DNA from 3 places in the Hahella sp. NS-SX17 genome. Region 1 is predicted to be linked to each of the others. Evidence: riboswitches for the same ligand, from Rfam matches in the RefSeq annotation. Region 1 holds a riboswitch; each other region holds the start of a gene.

Evidence for each region. Region 1 has a riboswitch for cobalamin ahead of AC2IBB_RS01295 (ribonucleoside-diphosphate reductase subunit alpha). Riboswitches for the same ligand answer to the same signal wherever they lie in the genome.
Region 2: linked by a shared signal. The riboswitch ahead of AC2IBB_RS05785 (TonB-dependent receptor plug domain-containing protein) and the one ahead of AC2IBB_RS01295 (ribonucleoside-diphosphate reductase subunit alpha) in region 1 are both predicted to bind cobalamin.
Region 3: linked by a shared signal. The riboswitch ahead of AC2IBB_RS32225 (CbtB domain-containing protein) and the one ahead of AC2IBB_RS01295 (ribonucleoside-diphosphate reductase subunit alpha) in region 1 are both predicted to bind cobalamin.

What each region holds. Positions count from the first base shown of each region.
Region 1 is NZ_CM170632.1:268,890-273,190, forward strand. It holds gene AC2IBB_RS01295 (ribonucleoside-diphosphate reductase subunit alpha) at 1-2,568, opposite strand, end outside; cobalamin riboswitch at 2,694-2,915, opposite strand; gene AC2IBB_RS01300 (hypothetical protein) at 2,994-3,293, opposite strand; gene AC2IBB_RS01305 (pilin) at 3,540-4,301, shown strand, end outside.
Region 2 is NZ_CM170632.1:1,268,573-1,272,873, forward strand. It holds gene phhA (phenylalanine 4-monooxygenase) at 1-184, opposite strand, end outside; gene AC2IBB_RS05775 (phospholipase D-like domain-containing protein) at 423-1,106, opposite strand; gene AC2IBB_RS05780 (DUF3012 domain-containing protein) at 1,383-1,571, shown strand; cobalamin riboswitch at 1,716-1,912, shown strand; gene AC2IBB_RS05785 (TonB-dependent receptor plug domain-containing protein) at 2,024-3,970, shown strand; gene AC2IBB_RS05790 (NHL repeat-containing protein) at 4,001-4,301, shown strand, end outside.
Region 3 is NZ_CM170632.1:7,152,219-7,156,519, forward strand. It holds gene cobD (threonine-phosphate decarboxylase CobD) at 1-41, opposite strand, end outside; gene cbiB (adenosylcobinamide-phosphate synthase CbiB) at 42-986, opposite strand; cobalamin riboswitch at 1,090-1,301, shown strand; gene AC2IBB_RS32225 (CbtB domain-containing protein) at 1,328-1,504, shown strand; gene AC2IBB_RS32230 (CbtA family protein) at 1,619-2,422, shown strand; gene AC2IBB_RS32235 (ATP-binding protein) at 2,427-4,163, shown strand; gene cobO (cob(I)yrinic acid a,c-diamide adenosyltransferase) at 4,183-4,301, shown strand, end outside.

The sequences.
Region 1 (4,301 bases):
CCAGCGAGGATCAATCTCAAACGCCGTCAGGAACAGCTGTTTGACGTCTTCTGGAATGCGGTCGATCTGTGCGACGGAACCATCGAAGTATTTGAGGTCGTTAACCATGACGGAATCCCACAGTTCCCGCGCCTTCAACTCCTGCACCAGCCAGGGGTTGATCACGGTGAATTCGCCAGACAAGTTGGATTTGACGAACAGGTTCTGATAAGTCGGCTCAATAGACTGGGAGACGCCGACAATGTTGGAAATCGTCGCAGTAGGCGCAATCGCCATGACATTGGAGTTACGCATACCCTGCTTTTTCACCAGCTCACGCACCGGCGCCCAGTCCAGGCTGTGACCGCGATCCAGAGTGCAAAACTCCGCGCCGCGTTCCTGCTCCAGACGATCCAGAGAATCGATAGGCAGAACGCCCTGATCCCACAAAGAACCTGCATAGGTTTCGTAGCGACCGCGTTCTTTCGCCAGATTGGAGGACGCGGTAATCGCAAAATAGCTGATCAGCTCCATGGATTGATCGGCGAAGCGCACCGCTTCAACGCTGCTGTATGGCAGGCCAAGCTTGTACAGCGCATCCTGGAAGCCCATCAGGCCCATGCCTACTGGGCGATGGCGCAGGTTAGCGTTGCGCGCCTGGGGAACCGCGTAATAGTTGATATCGATAACGTTATCCAGCATGCGCACCGCGGTATACACGGTGTTGCGCAGACGGTCGTGATCGATTTCGCCATTGCGAATGTGGTTGACCAGGTTGACCGAGCCCAGGTTACACACCGCAATTTCGTCCTGACTGGTGTTCAGAGTGATCTCCGTGCACAGGTTCGAGGAATGCACCACACCAACGTGTTGCTGCGGCGAACGCAGATTGCAAGGGTCCTTGAAGGTCACCCAGGGATGGCCTGTTTCGAACAACATGGAGAGCATCTTGCGCCACAGGTTCTGCGCAGACACTTTCTTGAACAGGGTGATAGCGCCGCTTTCCACCAGAGATTCATAGTGGGTGTAGCGCGATTCAAAAGCGGAGCCGTATACATCGTGCAGGTCCGGCGCATCGCTGGGCGAGAACAGCGTCCACTCCTTGTCCTCGAACACCCGCTTCATGAACAGGTCAGGAATCCAGTTGGCGGAGTTCATGTCATGGGTGCGTCGGCGTTCATCGCCGGTGTTTTTGCGCAGTTCCAGGAACTCTTCGATATCCAGGTGCCAGGACTCCAGATAAGCGCATACCGCGCCTTTACGTTTGCCGCCCTGATTTACCGCCACCGCCGTGTCGTTGACGACTTTCAGGAACGGCACCACGCCCTGGGACTTACCATTGGTGCCTTTAATGTGGGAGCCCAGAGAACGCACCGGCGTCCAGTCATTACCCAGACCGCCCGCCCATTTGGACAGCAGGGCATTGTCCTTGATCGCGCCGTAAATTCCCTCCAGGTCATCCGGCACCGTCGTCAGGTAGCAGGAAGACAACTGCGGACGATTGGTCCCCGCGTTGAACAGCGTCGGCGTAGAGCACATGTAATCAAAAGAGGACAACAGGTTGTAGAACTCAATCGCGCGGGCGTTGGGATCATCTTCCTGCACCGACAATCCCATGGCAACGCGCATGAAAAACGCCTGCGGCAATTCCAGGCGGGTCTCGCGCCAGTGGATGAAGTAGCGGTCGTAAAGGGTCTGAAGCCCCAGGTAAGTAAATTGACGATCCCGTTCCGGCTTGAGCGCGGCGCCCAGGCGCTCCAGATCGAATTTCAGCAGTTCTGGCGACAACAATTCATGCTCTATGCAGCGTTCAACGATAGCGCGGAAAGCAGTCGGATAAAGTTCCGCCATCTCGCCCTCGGTCGCGGACGCCGCAATATTCAGATAGCTCAGAGACTCTTCGCGCAGACCGTCCAATAACAAACGGGCGCAAACATAGGAATAGTTGGGTTCTTCTTCGATCAGAGGACGCGCCGCCATGACCAGTGCAGCGTTGACGTCTTTATGCTTGACGCCGTTGTACAGGTTTTTCAATGCGCCCTGCAGGACTTTTTCCTCGCTGACGCCGTCCAGATCCGCACAGGCGTCGCCAATCACCGTGCGCAGACGCCCCATGTTCAACGGCGCTTCCGTCCCGTCGGCGAACTTCACATTAATATCGGGATGCGCCTCCCCCGCCTGTTCGCTTGGCGCCGGCGCGCGCTGACGGGCGTGTTCTTCACGATACAGCACATAGGCGCGGGCCACTTTCTGGAAACCGCCGCGCATCAGGCCCAATTCCACCAGGTCCTGGATTTCCTCGATGTGCACCGAACCGCCTTCAGGACTGCGGCGACGCAGACGCGCGACGATATCTTTAACCAGTTTTTCTACGGAATCCCGCACACGGGGCGAGCCGGACGCGGATTGTCCTTCCACCGCCAAAAACGCCTTGGTCACCGCCATAGCGATTTTGCGGTCGTCAAACGGCGCAGCCTGACCGGTGCGTTTGATCACCTGCAGCAGGGCGTTATGAGTGTGTGACTCGGATGAAACAGATGGGGAGCTGGAGGCGCGCGCCTCGCTGGGGGACGAAAAACTGCCGGTCATGGAATTGTCCTCTATCGCGTGTTCTGGCCAAACCTCCACGAACCGGGACATAAAGCGACGCGCAGACAGGACGAAAATCGCCTCGCACAAAGCGGCGCTTTATCATTACCCTGAGTCGCGAAGGCATGAATAACTTCAGCATGGCAGGTCTTCGGACTCGGGGGCGTTTACACGTTTTTTGCGAACCTACGGCGACCGCTTCCCATCCTTTTTCGGACAGTGCGTGGGCGTTTTCGCCCCCGTCGCCTTCGTTCCCCCACACCGCTGCGCGTCAGTACCGGATTCTCACCGGATTCCCTCTTAGCACAACCTGTGAACAGGCGTGAACCATAGCTGAGGCACAATATATTGTTTTAACTATTAAAAGTAAATACTAGATATAGAGGAAAGGAGATGCTACACGGCCATCGCCGCATTGGAGAGAATCAGGCTAAAACGACGGCGAATAAAAACTTTTTCAGTAGCGCCTGGACGCCTAATCCTATGAGCGTGAGAATAAAAATCTCTGAATAAGCATCCGCTTTGGTGATTAGCTTCAACGCCACCAAATAAAACCCAATCGCGAGAAGAAAACCAGGAAGACCATAGACAAAGTACACAATCAATGCCGCCGTAAGAACGATCAAGAACGCTTCAATAAACGCCAGCGAGACTTTTAGTATCTTAGCCGCAACGAACAGGCAGGCGCTCTCAATCAAGACGCCGATGACTAGATTCAAATCCATGGAAATTCTCAAAAGGCGGCTATTCTAAACAGTAAACCGACGCAGTCAATACAGCTAAACCGCACTGATATTCCTAACGGCCACATTAACATATCCACGATTATCAAGGTTGCCTTGCAGGCGAAGTTTGCCCAACCTCATTGTCATCCCAAGAAAATAAACGGGTAATTACCTGAATCAAAAGTAGTTCAGGACGCAAATCAGCTAAACTGCTAATAATTTTCTGCTTCGCATTAAGGACTGGCTTTGCCTGAACGCCGCCGCTTTTTCAAAGAAACACTGACGCCTTATTTTGCGCCGCCTATGTGGCTGCACTGTCTTTTGTATGTGGTAACGCTGAGCGCGTATGAGCTGTTCTGGCATTACATGAACTGGCGCAAGTATCGGCTCATATCAGGAGACCCCATCTGGCCGCCGCTGCGAGGATTATTCTTTTACTTTTTTATTCCGTCGCTGGTTGGCAATCTCGCACGCAGTTCCTCCTTGGCGGGTCGCTCTGACCCTTTGCTTGGCCCATGGACCAGCGCGCTCTATCTTGCGGTGGCGATAACCGCCGCTACGCTCGCACAGGTATTGAATCCTTTATTTATCCTGCCCTCCTTCTTCTTCCTGACCTATTTGAACTGGCGGGCGCGCTGGATCAACCAGCAGTTCATAGCTGTTCCAACCCAGTCGAACGCTGGCGTTCCTGTACTCGAAACCAGCCCGCCGCCGCGACCTGGCGGCGCGCCCCTCGCTTTAAAACCATCTTTTCAGACTGCCGGAAGCTTTCGTTGGCTGGAGATACTCACCTGCATCGCCGTTGTTTGCAGCGCTTTGACGTTTGCATTGGACGCCGGACGTAACGGGATCATCAAATCCCGCCTGACCGAGGCCTTTGGCTTGCTGGAAGGGACCAGATTGGACATAGCGGAAACGTACGCTTACTCCGGCGTCTGGCCGGACAGAGAAGGGCTTCACGCTTTGAGTAATGTCGAGCCGACTTATTTCCAGCATATTGAACTGGAT
Region 2 (4,301 bases), 1.0 Mb from region 1:
GGATACGGTCTTCGGGTAAGTCCAACAACTTCAGTCCATGAAGATATTCGTCGCAGGCCACATTGCGTATGACCTTGTATTGTCGTGTGATCAGCTCACGCCAGACGGCGTGCTCCGAATCGGGGTAGGCGATAAAGCCGGATGCGTCAGGCTCTCTCGCAACATACTTTGTACCTTTGCCCATTTTCTCACCTCGTGACGTGTCAGGAAGGGTGTATTCCATGGCACTCTTATTATTCTACCGGCTTGTGGCCGGCTTAATCTGGCGGCCGTCAGTTGGGTTGGACGGCGCGAGGTCGGAATATTTTCCGGCCGGGCCTTCCTCTGATTAAATGACAATCCGCAGAATTTGTCTATACATTGCTAATAACGGCTGGCGATTAGCGAGGGAGATTTAATGACAATTCTTTATCGTACAGGTCTTACTCCGCGAAGGTGCGCCATAGTTTGGCGAACTCTCCGGAGAACTCTCTGACGAGGCCGGGGTGGTCGGTTACTACGATGTTTTCCTGGTTATAAGTGCTGGCGCTGCGAGTCCAGTTAAAACTGCCGTGAATCAGGACGCTGTCGTCGACAAGAGCGAATTTATGATGCATGTGGTGGGGTTCATCGTCCATCTTCACCAAAATGCCGGCATCTTTGAAACGATTGATGTCGCTGCCCAGATCAAAGGTCTTGTCATTGTCCGTGATGATGCGAATTTTTAGCCCCCTTTCATGGGCGTTAATAATTTCGTCCGCGATTTTGTCATCGGAAATGGTGAATACGCAGATTTTCAAACTGCTTCGAGCATTGCGTATGCGTTCTATGATTGCGCGACGGCATTGCTCCCCTGGGCTGAAATAGGCCCGCGTTAAATTGCTCTCCTCCTCGCCAGAGTCCAAAGCCTTGATCACCCGCTCCAGCCATTTCAGCGCCCTGAGCGCACCATCGCCGCCATTGACGATCAACGGACGGGTCAACTCAAAGGCGCGATTACGCATAAAACGCACCTGATCCGGCTGTAAAGTCTCAAGCATCGCCAGCAACGCCTGTTTCTCAGCATTATCGAACTTTTCATCCGTGAGGGTTTGTTGGAGGAAAAAAGTCAGTTGATCCAGTTTCACTTGCTGATAACCTCATCAGGTTTGTAAATATGAGCTTGGCTCGTTCTAGCCGGCGCTTTTGGGCGTTAAAATCGCAAAGATTGCATAAATCTAACTAATATATCCAGCATGTTAAGGGCTGGCTCCATAGTAATGAGTATTCTTTATAGAACTTAAGAAAAAGGAGGATGAGTTAAATGCCCTCAAAGTCTCAGAGCTCGGATGACTAATTTCTATCTCTCTCCTGTATACTTGCTCGCTAAATATGAATTGATGACTTGTTATTCAGGATTTCCTATGGCGATTAAACGCGTATCTTCTTGGCTATTGGTGGTGGGGTTGAGCTTGGGCGCTTTGGCCGGTTGTTCTCCAGAGGTGGGGAGCAAGGATTGGTGTGAGGATATGGCGACCAAGCCGAAGGGCGACTGGACGGCCAATGAGGCGACGGATTACGCCAAACACTGTCTGTTCCGCTCAGACAGCTAAGCGAACAGCCCCACGCCTAAACTTTGGGATAAGTGGACCAGTTTTACATTTTGATAGTTATCAACAGGTTGTCGTCACCTTGGAGCCTGTTGTTTTCGTGAGGCGCTTTGTGCGCCTTGACTTTGCCGGGGCGGCCATTTAGCTTACGCCCCCATTGCATCAGGTGTCCTGAGAACATTCGTTCAAGGGATGAAACGGGAAGTCGGTTTAAGCCCGACGCTGCCCCCGCAACGGTAAATGAGTCAAACGACAACCCCCTGTCACTGCGGATTCGCGGGAAGACGTTGTCGCCGGTTACGCCACTCATGAGCCCGGAGACCGGCCTGACGCCTGCTTATCGCGTGGCATAGCGGAGGGCTTTGCCGGGACTCGTCTGACTCGACTCCTTTCCCTCTTTGCTTGTATCCGCTGCGCAACAATTGCATTCACTGGCGCTATTCTTTCGGAACATTATGAGGCTTGTAACCCTTTTGCTTTTAGTTGGCTCACAACTGACCGGCGTTCGCGCGGAAGAGTTGGAGCCTGTTGTCGTCGAAGCCAAGGCTCCATCTGCGGATGAGATTGACGCCGAGTATCAAACTGGCTTCGTGAAGGTGATCAAGCGCGAGCAATTTGACTCGAAAGTTGCGACCGTCGCAGACGTGCTGAAGAATGAAACCGGCGTTCAAGTGCGCCAGAGCGGCGGACTGGGGTCATACTCCGCCGTTTATCTGCGTGGCTCCACCAGTAAGCAGGTGAACGTTTATCTTGATGGCGTATTGTTAAACGACGCGACTGGCGGTTCGGTGGACTTGAGCCAGATATTGCTTAACGGCATTGAGCAGATTGAAATTTATAAGGGCGCGACGCCGATTCAGCTGGGCTACTCAGGCGTCGGCGGCGCCATTAATATCAAGTCCCTTCGCTTCAGCAAACCCCTCAGACAATTGAGCCTTGGGTATGGTTCATTCAACAGTCGCAAAGGGGCGCTCACATTCGCCGACGGCGTTGGCGAAACCAACTACCTCGCGTCCCTTGATTACCTCGGCAGTGATAACGACTTCGAGATGCTGAACAACAATCAGACCGAATTTAATCCCTACGATGACCGCGTAGAACGTCGTCGCAATGCGGAATTCAGTCATTTCAACGGCATGCTGACGGCGGAGCGCAGCCTGTCGGATCGCACGGATCTGCAACTGATGGCGCAACACTTCAATAAAGATCAGCATCTGCCTGACATCGCCAATCTGGAGAGCACGCGAACCAGCCTGGATACTGACTTCACACGTCTGCAGAGCAAACTCAGCTTCGCCAGGAATACGCAGGAGAATTATTCGGGACGCGTTTTCTGGTCCACCCAGGAAGAGCGTTATGATGACAGTCAAAGCCGGGTCGGCCTGGGCGTACAGAGAACAGAAGCTACCACAGAGGTTGTCGGCGCTGAGCTGTATGGCTCCTACTCAATAGGGTTGCATTTATTGTCCGCAATGGTGGAAGCGCGCCGGGAAACATACCAAGAAGAGGACCTGACCGGACGTAGCCAAAAGCAGGATTTTGAGCGCATGACCTACTTGTTAGGTATTCAGGACGAGTGGGCGGATGAAGATGATATCTGGCTGGTGCGTCTGAGCGCGCGCCAGTATTTCCTGGACGATGAAACCCCGGCCGCATCCATGAGCGGTCGCGCGGAGGTGGCCTCCGATACAGCTCAGTACCATTCTTTGCAGGCGGGCGTTCGTTATCGTCTGACAGATTGGCTGTCACTTAAGACTAATGCATCCCGAGACGTACGATTTCCCCAGTTAGCGGAAAAGTTCGGCGACAGAGGTTTCTTCATTGGCAATAGTGACTTAAAACCGGAAACCGCGTTGAACGGCGACGTTGGCTTCGAAGTGGGTCTGGATAGCGTCACCGTCTCTGCCGCCTATTTCTATCGGGATTTAAAAGATGCTATCGTCCCCTCTTACGACTCAAGGGGAGTCGGCCGCTTTGAGAATGTTGGCAAAGCAAGGGTTAGCGGAGTGGAAGTGGACGCCATGTATCAACCTGTTCCCGCCTGGACGTTTATCGCCAGAAGCACCGCCCAGGATACGGAAAACCTGTCAAACGCACGTGACCTGCACGGCAAGCAACTGGCGGGCGCCTACACCTATTCCCATTTTTTATCCACTGCTTGGAGTATCGGCCGTATCACCACATCTGTTGAATATCATCACGAATCAGGCGCGTATTACGACAGCGCTCAGGAAACGGAAGTGGAAGATCAGAACATTGTCAATGTGGTGGGGCGCTGGTCAGATGGCGAGACCACTGTCGAAGTCAGCGCACATAATGTGACCGATGAGGTTGTTGAAGCCTTTAATGGTTTTCCCTCTCCAGGACGTCATTTCTTTGTGTCTTTACAACATTTATTTTAGTTTTTGTTTAATAGCTAAGAGGACGTGGGCATGCAACAGAGTATTGGAACAGTATTGAGATGGACGGGGTTAACCCTGACGCTTGCGACAATAGTTGGTTGCGGCGGTGGTGAAGGCGGTAATGGTGGAACGACACCGAATTCGGATTGGGTCGCGGTTATCGCCGGTGTGGCGAATGACTATTCATCAAGTGAAGTTTCGATTGCATCTGCTGAAGCGCCATACGATGTTGTAGAAGGGTATGCTGGCTCCAACAAGTCAGATATGTCTGTGGCGGCCTATGGAGACAGTTTTTACCGTATCGGAAGATTTAACCAGGATAATATTTCTA
Region 3 (4,301 bases), 450 kb from region 1:
TCCGCCTGGCCAGCCCCACTATCGAAATCGCTCCCGCTCATTCAAACCGCTCCCCACAACCACAGCCCGCACGCTCCTATCGCGACCGTCGCCGTCCACAAAACCAAAGCGCGGTTGATGAGCGCGCAGGCGCGTTCGATGGATTGCGCCGAGGCGGCGTCGCCGCAGCCCAGTGAAGGACGATACTGCAGACTGCCGTGATAGGTCGCCGCGCCGCCGAGTCGCACCCGCAGCGCGCCCGCGCCCGCCGCCATCACCGGTCCCGCATTAGGGCTTTTCCAGTGTCCGCCCTGGGCGCGCCAGCATCGCAGGGCGCTGTCCAGCGCGCCGCAACAGGCGTAACTGAACGCCGTCAGACGGGCGGGAACCCAATTGAGAACATCATCCAGCCGCGCCGCCGCCCAGCCGAAATAGACATAACGCGTGTTTTTATAACCCCACATCGCATCCAGGGTATTGCTGAGGCGATACATCACCACGCCAGGAACGCCTGCGAGCAGGAACCAGAAGATGGCGGCGAAAATAGCGTCGGAGCCATTCTCCAGAGCGGATTCCGTGGCGGCGGCGGCGATCTCCTCCTCCCCCAGCTCCGCCGTGTCGCGGCTGACGATCATCGACACACTGCGCCGCGCGGCCTCCAGGTCATGCCGGCGCAATGGCGCGGCGACCTGACGCACATGCTCCAGCAAACTGCGCCAGCCGATGGCGAGATAAAGCACGAAAGCGGAAAAGATAATCTGTCCCCAGGCGGAAGACTCGCTCCACTCGTTCGCCAGCCAGGCGAGCGCGACCCAGGGCAGTATCGACGCCGTCACCGCCGCCGCGCCCAGCGCGCGCAGCGTTGGCGGAGAGAAATCGGCGATGCGAATCGACCCTTCCACCCAACCAGCGTAACGCCCGAAACCCACCAAAGGATGCAGCCGGCGCGGTTCTCCCAACAGGGCGTCGAAAGTCAGGGCGAGGACAAGAATCAGCAATGTATCCATTGATCAGTATGCGCCAGGCTCATGATGAGGCGGCCTATTCTCACCATGGTCCACGCGCTTTGCAACCCGCTAACTTGTTGACTTGCCCCGCAAAGAGCCCATAGCATATCCCGCTGACCAAGGTGCTCGATCGCGAGATAATCGGGAAATCTGGTGCGCGTTACGCCAATCCAGTGCTGCCCCCGCAACGGTAATCGAAAGTAATTTGCCTACGCCACTATGTCATTTGTTGTGACATGGGAAGGCGCAAATGTTGTGTCGGACTCGTTCCGACCTTTCGTAAGCCCGGAGACCGGCCTTGTTTTTATTCACTGCTGTCCGTACGGGTAGGTGCGCAGATCATGCAAACTAAAAATCTCTCTCTTCCATTGCTGGCTTCCAACAATGCCGCGCTGCAACTTATCGGCGCTATGTGCTTCGGCGGACTGATTCTGTTCGCAGTGGGCTTTCTGTCCATGGATGCGGCTCACAACGCCGCTCACGACGCCCGGCACGCGTTCGCTTTCCCCTGTCACTGAAAATACTGATTTCACAGGCTCATTCAGGGCCAGAGGTCCGATCGTCCGCGTCAATGCCCCACAGGCTTTAGGGCGCGAACGGCGACGTTACACCGCATCGCATGAGGAAGAGACATGTTGTTTCAGCGTATTATTCTGGCGTCGCTGCTGGTTGGCCTGTTGGCCGGCGGGCTGCTGAGCGCCGTACAACACTCCCAGGTCACCAGCATCATTCTGGAGGCGGAAACCTACGAAGGCGGCGAGGAGCCTGAACCCATCGTAGAGGAAGATCTCCAGCATGCTGCGGCGGACGCCCATCACTCCCATGAACACGACCACGGCGGCGCTGAAGCCGGCGGCCATCACCATGACGAAGACGCCTGGGCCCCGGAAGACGGCGTGGAGCGCACGCTGTACACCCTGCTCTCCAATGTGCTCGCCGGGATTGGCTTCAGTGCGCTGATGCTGGCCTGTATGTACGCCGCCAGACTCTGTGGCAAAGGCGGCGCAGGCTGGGGCGCGGGATTAGTGTGGGGGCTGGCGGGCTATGGCGTATTTTTTGTCGCCCCCGCCTTGGGCCTGCCGCCGGAGATTCCCGGCATGCAGGCCGCCGCGCTGGAAAACCGCCAGCTGTGGTGGATCGCCACCGCCCTGGTCACCGCGATTGGTTTCGCCTTGCTGGCGTTCGCGCCGGGATGGAAAAAGCTGGGTGGACTGCCTTTGCTGATTATTCCCCATCTGGTCGGCGCCCCGCACACCAATGCGCCGGAATTCGCCGCCTCCAACCCACAGGCTCTGCAAGCGCTAGAGATGCTGCATCATCAATTCGTCACCGCCGCCACCCTGACCAACGCGCTGTTCTGGGTGATCGTCGGGCTGGCCTGCGCCTGGTTCCTGCGCCGTTGGAGCAGTCAGGACGCCGCCCTGCAGGCGCGCTGAGTCAATGGACGCCGCCGCCCAGCCTGCCCTCGCCGCCTATCCTTTCACCGCGGTTGTCGGCCAGCAACCGCTAAAAACCGCGTTGCTGCTCGCCGCCATCAATCCCCATCTGGGCGGCGTATTGATCAGCGGCCCCCGCGGCTCCGCCAAATCGACGCTGGCGCGGGGACTGGCGGATTTATTGCCCGAGGCGGCGGACAAGTTCGTCACCCTGCCTCTGGGCGCGTCTGAAGAACGTCTGATCGGCAGCATCGATCTGCAACAGGCCATGGGCGAACGACGCGTGCAGTTTAATCCCGGCCTGTTGGCCAAAGCTCACGGCGGCGTGCTTTATATTGATGAAGTCAATCTGCTGCCCGATCCCTTGGTGGACGCCCTGCTTGATACGGCGGCCTCAGGCGTGAACTTTGTCGAGCGGGACGGCCTCAGTCACAGCCATCCGGCGCAGTTTATCCTGATCGGCACCATGAACCCGGATGAAGGCGAGCTGCGCCCGCAGTTACAGGACCGTTTCGGTCTCGCCGTCACCCTGGATGAAACCTATGACGTTGAGCAGCGCACGGCTATCGTGGAGCGTCGTCTGGATTTCGAACAGGATCGCGGCGCGTTTCAGGCGCAATGGCGCGAAGCGCAGCAAGAGCTGCAAACCCGCATCACCGCCGCCCGCGAACAATTACCACAGGTTCTCTGCCCGACGGACATACAACGGGACATCGCCAGCCAATGCCTCGCTGCTGGCGTAGAAGGCGTGCGCGCGGACATTTGCTGGCGCCGCGCCGCCATCGCCCACGCCGCCTGGAGCGGCCGCGATGAGGTCAGCGCCGAAGACGTAGCGGCGACCCGCGCGTTCGCGCTTAGCCATCGCGCCAATCATCAAAATACGCCGCCGTCTTCGACCGGTTCGCCTCCCTCACAAGGAGGCGGCGGAGACGCCAGAGGCTCAGGGGGATCATCATCCTCGTCCTCTGGAACCTCCGGCGACTGGGGCGCCATGCCGCCGCAATGGATGGCGGCGGACAAGCCGGTGACGCCGCAACTGCCCGAGATCCCAACGCGACGTTCACCGTCCTCCCGGCGCGACACACAGCGCAGCGGCGCAGAAAAACGCCAGGGCGCGGCCCTCGGTCGCGCGCAACGCAGCCGGCAGACGCTGTCCTCACGCCCGGACTGGTTCGCCACGCTGGTCCATCCCGACAATCGGGACGACGAATTACGCGAAATACGCTACCAACCCCGCCGCCAGAGTCGCGACACCCTGAACTGCGTCCTGCTGGACACCTCCGCCTCCACCCTGAGCCAACGCGCGCTGGCGCAGGCGAAAGGGGTGATTCTGGGACTGGCCCGACAAGCCTATCTGGCGCGGGAGAAACTGGCCGTGCTGGCGTTTGGCGCGCAGCGCGCGGAGTGGGTGATCCCCTGCCGACGCGCGCCCAAAGATATCGCCGCCCTGCTTAACGATCTTCCCGCTGGCGGCGGTACGCCGCTGCGACAGGCGCTGCTGCATGCGCGCCAACTGCTGGCGCGCCAGACCCGCGCCAACCCGCATCTGACCTGCCGTACGTTGCTGCTGACTGACGGGCGCAGCCGCGATCCGCTGGACGATCTGACCTGGGATTCGCCTCTGTGGGTGGTGGATACCGAGCAGACCGCCGTCAGACTCAATCGCTGCCGACAACTGGCGCAACGCCTCGGAGCCGCTTACGCCCCGCTGGCCGCTGTGCGCGCCGCCCTGGAACATTAACGCCTCGGAGATACGACTGATGCTGGACGAAAACGAAAAACACCGCCGTCGCATGGCCAACAAGAAGCGCATCATTGACGAACGCATCGCGCAAGCCCAAGAAGAGCGCGGCGTGCTGATCCTGCTCAAGGGCAATGG